One region of the Roseibium sp. M-1 genome, then DNA from elsewhere that is predicted to be linked to it. Evidence: predicted binding sites of a transcription regulator. Region 1 holds the regulator's gene; the other holds the start of a gene.
The links. The regulator LexA, encoded in region 1, represses DNA repair genes until DNA is damaged. The targets are predictions, from matches to a motif close to TGTTCNNNNTGTGTTCNG.
Positions count from the first base shown of each region.

Region 1 (2,202 bases):
ATTCAGATCGCTGCCCGCGGTAGCCAGCTGGCAGCCAGGGATGAAGCGGGCCAGTTGCGTTACGCGGGCCGGACCGGGTCGTTTGCTGCAGAGCTCTGGATGCAGGCGGAGGGGGTAGCGTCGCAGGAGATCTTGTCGCGCAAGATGAAATCGCCTCAAAGAAAGTGCGACGCTGACGGCTGTGTGGTCAAGGCCCATGGCAGAAAAGGAGCGGTGGAACCTGCAGAAACTGCTCAGCTTGTCGTGATTGCGTCGCCCAAACGGATCGAAGCCCTGGAGATGGATTGCCGAAAGTCAGATCTTGTCGTGACCGATCTAATCGCGCCGCCATCTTGCGGGGCTGCACTCGTCCTGGACGGCCAGATGCGTCTCAAACGCGGCGCTGTTGCCATATGGCTGGAAGATCAAGGTGAGAATGAAGTTGTCCACGCTGCTGCAGCAGCCAGTCCTGAGACCATTCCGGCAGCACAAAGCAGCGCACCTGATCACCGCCAAACCCCGTCCGGAATTTCAAAGCTGCTCTTTGCCATTCCCGACCCGCCGCGTCCATGGCACAGACCCGGAACGGTGACACGTGCAAGCCTCGCCAAGGCAAAGAGATCCGATCCGGGGAAAACAACAGCAAAAGTCGCGAAGCCATAGAACAGGAATGGTCTACGCGTGCGTACAGACGGATCGTTTCTTCGAAAGCAATCAACTGGGACCCGAGAGATCCGGTGACTGCGCGTTTTCTAGTACTGCCGAAAAAGCGCGATCAGGCGGCCTTGAACACGAACGCGTCCGGGACCGAAGATGCGTGTTTCGTAGGCCGGGTTGGCGGCCTCAAGCGCAATCGACGCGCCTTTTTTGCGCAGGCGCTTCAATGTGGCTTCCTCTTCATCCACCAGAGCAACGACGATATCGCCGCTTTCGGCGCTGTCGGTGCGACGAATAAGGACGGTGTCACCATCCAGAATGCCGGCTTCGATCATGGAATCACCGCGAACCTCGAGTGCATAATGCTCTCCGCGCCCGAGCAGTTCCTGTGGCACCGTAATCGAATGACTGTGCGTCTGGATTGCCTCTATCGGCACACCAGCAGCGATGCGGCCCATCACCGGTATCTCGGTAACGCCAGCAGCAGGCTCGGGAGCAGGGCGTGCCGGTTCCGGTTTTCCGAGCGAGCCCTCGATCACCTCCGGAGAGAAGCTGCCGCGCGGTCTGGGAGCACCGAGTCCGGGAGCAATTGAGTCTGGCAGGCGAACAACTTCCATTGCCCTTGCCCGGTTGGGCAGGCGGCGGATGAAACCACGCTCTTCCAGCGCCGTGATGAGGCGGTGAATACCCGACTTCGACCGCAGGTCGAGCGCATCCTTCATTTCGTCGAAGGACGGCGGCACGCCGGTTTCTTTCAGTCTTTCGTGAATGAACATGAGCAGTTCATACTGCTTGCGCGTCAACATGCCGGTTTCCCCTGACCGAGAAATGAGTCTGGTACAAATCAAGAACACATTACCTGTTCTCATTGTGTTCTGCAAGGGTAAATGTTCTCTTACTGTTCTTGGAAGAGTGCATATGGGCAGTGGATCTTTCTGCGGTTCCGGTTTCCGCCGGTCGCACGATTTAATAATTGAAGGCGGCGCCGACCGGATGTCAGCAATTCTGTCACAGCCGGTGGCGTCTGAGGGTCAACCGCGATCCGGCTCCCTCAAGAGGAGTTCACAGGTAATCAACGTCGGCGCGCCGCCAGGGCTCAGCGTGCCGCTGAAAAGTCGTCCTTGAAGGTCTATTGCCCGGATCGGCAGTGAGAGATCCTTGCCGGAAGAACCTCTGATGCCGGGTTGAAGAAGAATTTCGGAGATAAGGCCCGTCATTGGCGGCCCTTCCAGAAACTGCGCTCCGGCAAGGCTGCCGAGACCCATGACTTCGAAAGTGCCTGCGCCAAGATTACCGGCAAGAGCGGCGACGCTGTGGTGAAGGTCCGCAAAGGGGGCGAGTGTTGTGATCAGGGCATTGGTTTGCGGTTCGGTTGCCGTCTCCGGATCGGGTTTGACGCGGAAGAGCGTAAATTCCGTCTCCGGGTCCAGGGCGGCTTCGAACATTGCACCTTTGAGACCGAAGCCGGAGACCATACCGGCCAGGCTTGTGGTGAGCGTTTGCGGCAATAGATGGCCAAGACGCCAGGCACTGTCTTCAAACCAGTAGGCGTGAATGTGCGCAAAC
Region 1 is NZ_CM137257.1:1,057,108-1,059,309, reverse strand. Features, by position in the region: gene ACX3M4_RS04855 (ComEC/Rec2 family competence protein) at 1-642, shown strand, start outside; gene lexA (transcriptional repressor LexA) at 732-1,442, opposite strand; gene ACX3M4_RS04845 (hypothetical protein) at 1,668-2,202, opposite strand, start outside.

Region 2 (2,202 bases), 250 kb from region 1:
TAGCCGCCGCCACCCGAACCGCCGGAGCCGCCGCCGTAGCTGCCACCGCCACCGAAGCCGCCTCCGGATCCACCCCCAAAGCTGCCGCCGCCCTGGCTGTCATTGCCATAGTCTGGCAGACTACCGCTACCGCCGCCTTCGCCGCGACCATCGAGCATGGTCAGGTTGGAGTTGAAGCCTTGCAGCACGATTTCGGTGGAATAGCGATCCTGGCCGGACTGGTCCTGCCATTTGCGGGTCTGCAGCTGGCCTTCAAGATAGACCTTCGATCCCTTGCGCAGATACTGTTCCGCCACCTTGCACAGGCCGTCATTGAAGATGACCACACGGTGCCATTCGGTCTTTTCCCGGCGTTCGCCGGTGTTGCGGTCGCGCCAGGACTCAGAGGTCGCAATACGCAGGTTTGCGATGGCGCGGCCATCCTGCGTACGGCGGATTTCCGGATCGGCACCCAGATTGCCGACCAAAATTACTTTGTTGACGCTGCCCGCCATACTGCACTCCTGTCTGTTCTCGCGCGGTTCTGCTCAGATCGCCATGCTTCTCCGGCATTGGCCGACCCTGAACCGCGCTGCAAGCCATGCTGCTAGAAATCAGAACCCTAGCGGTCCGCCAACAGCTGTGCTGCACTTTTCCTTTGCCAGCACCCATTTTCCACAAGGCAGGCCGTGACCAGCTACCGGCCAGGGCTGCCTGCTTTTCAATCAGAAAGCGTAAGAACTACCCCTGATTGCGCTCCGTTACATTTTGCTCCGTTTTTGTTCCAAATCACGCACAAAACCGTGTCAGGAAACTTGCTGGCGGGAAATGGAGCCCCTCGCCTGTTTCGGCCCATGCATTCCTGACGCTGCCCGTAGCAATGTACTTGTTTTGTTCTTATCATTTCTGTAAAACCGATTCAATCAGGCATCGCATCCGGCGGGCGCAAATGGAGGATGCTTTAAAAGCCTCTCTGGAACCGCCCGCCTAAACTGCTATATCGGGGCAAACGGACACGTTCCGCCTCTCGACAACCATGCGCCTGCGCGGGCCGCAGCAGCCGGACCAGTGCGCGCTCAGAAAGACCGACAATGACGACATCCAAGGACGGACAGCCGGACGACGCCTGGAAAAGCGACCCGACGAAGATGCTCAGCATCCGCGGCGCGCGCGAGCATAATCTCAAGGGCATCGATCTGGACCTGCCCAGAGACCGGCTGATCGTCATGACCGGACTTTCCGGCTCCGGCAAGTCGTCGCTGGCTTTCGACACGATCTATGCCGAAGGCCAGCGACGCTACGTGGAAAGCTTGTCCGCCTACGCGCGCCAGTTCCTGGAGATGATGCAGAAACCGGATGTCGACCAGATCGACGGCCTGTCTCCGGCGATTTCCATCGAGCAGAAGACCACGTCCCGCAATCCGCGCTCCACGGTCGGCACGGTCACCGAGATCTACGACTATATGCGCCTTCTGTTCGCACGTGTCGGCATTCCCTATTCCCCGGCGACCGGCCTGCCGATCGAGAGCCAGACGGTCAGCCAGATGGTCGACCGGGTTATGGAACTGGAAGAAGGCGCCCGCCTTTATCTGCTCGCCCCCATGGTGCGTGGCCGCAAGGGCGAGTACCGAAAGGAACTGGCGGAACTCATGAAGAAGGGCTTCCAGCGCGTCAAGATAGACGGAACCTTCTACGAGATTGCCGAGGCCCCTGCCCTCGACAAGAAATTCAAACACGACATTGATGTGGTCGTGGACCGTCTTGTCGTGCGCGACGATATCGCCGGCCGCCTGGCGGATTCGCTTGAAACGGCGCTGAAACTTGCAGATGGCATAGCCATCGCCGAATTTGCCGACCGGACCGACGCTAATGGCGATCCGGAGCGGATCATTTTTTCGGAAAAGTTCGCTTGCCCTGTTTCGGGCTTCACCATACCGGAGATTGAGCCGCGGCTCTTTTCCTTCAACAATCCGTTTGGTGCCTGCCCGACATGCGACGGCCTCGGCACGACACTGGCTTTTGAGGAAGACCTGGTCGTTCCCGACCATTCGCTTTCCTTGCGCGAAGGAGCAGTGCTGCCCTGGGCCAAGACCGGCGCCACCTCGCCTTACTACGCCCAGACCCTTGAAGCGATCTGCAGCCACTTCAAGGTGTCCATGGCAACGCCCTGGAAGGATCTGCCGGCGGAGGTCCACGAGGCAATCCTGCACGGCACCGGCAAGA
Region 2 is NZ_CM137257.1:812,043-814,244, reverse strand. Features, by position in the region: gene ACX3M4_RS03750 (single-stranded DNA-binding protein) at 1-494, opposite strand, end outside; gene uvrA (excinuclease ABC subunit UvrA) at 1,071-2,202, shown strand, end outside.
Region 2: the regulator LexA is predicted to act here: its motif matches at 861-878, upstream of uvrA (excinuclease ABC subunit UvrA).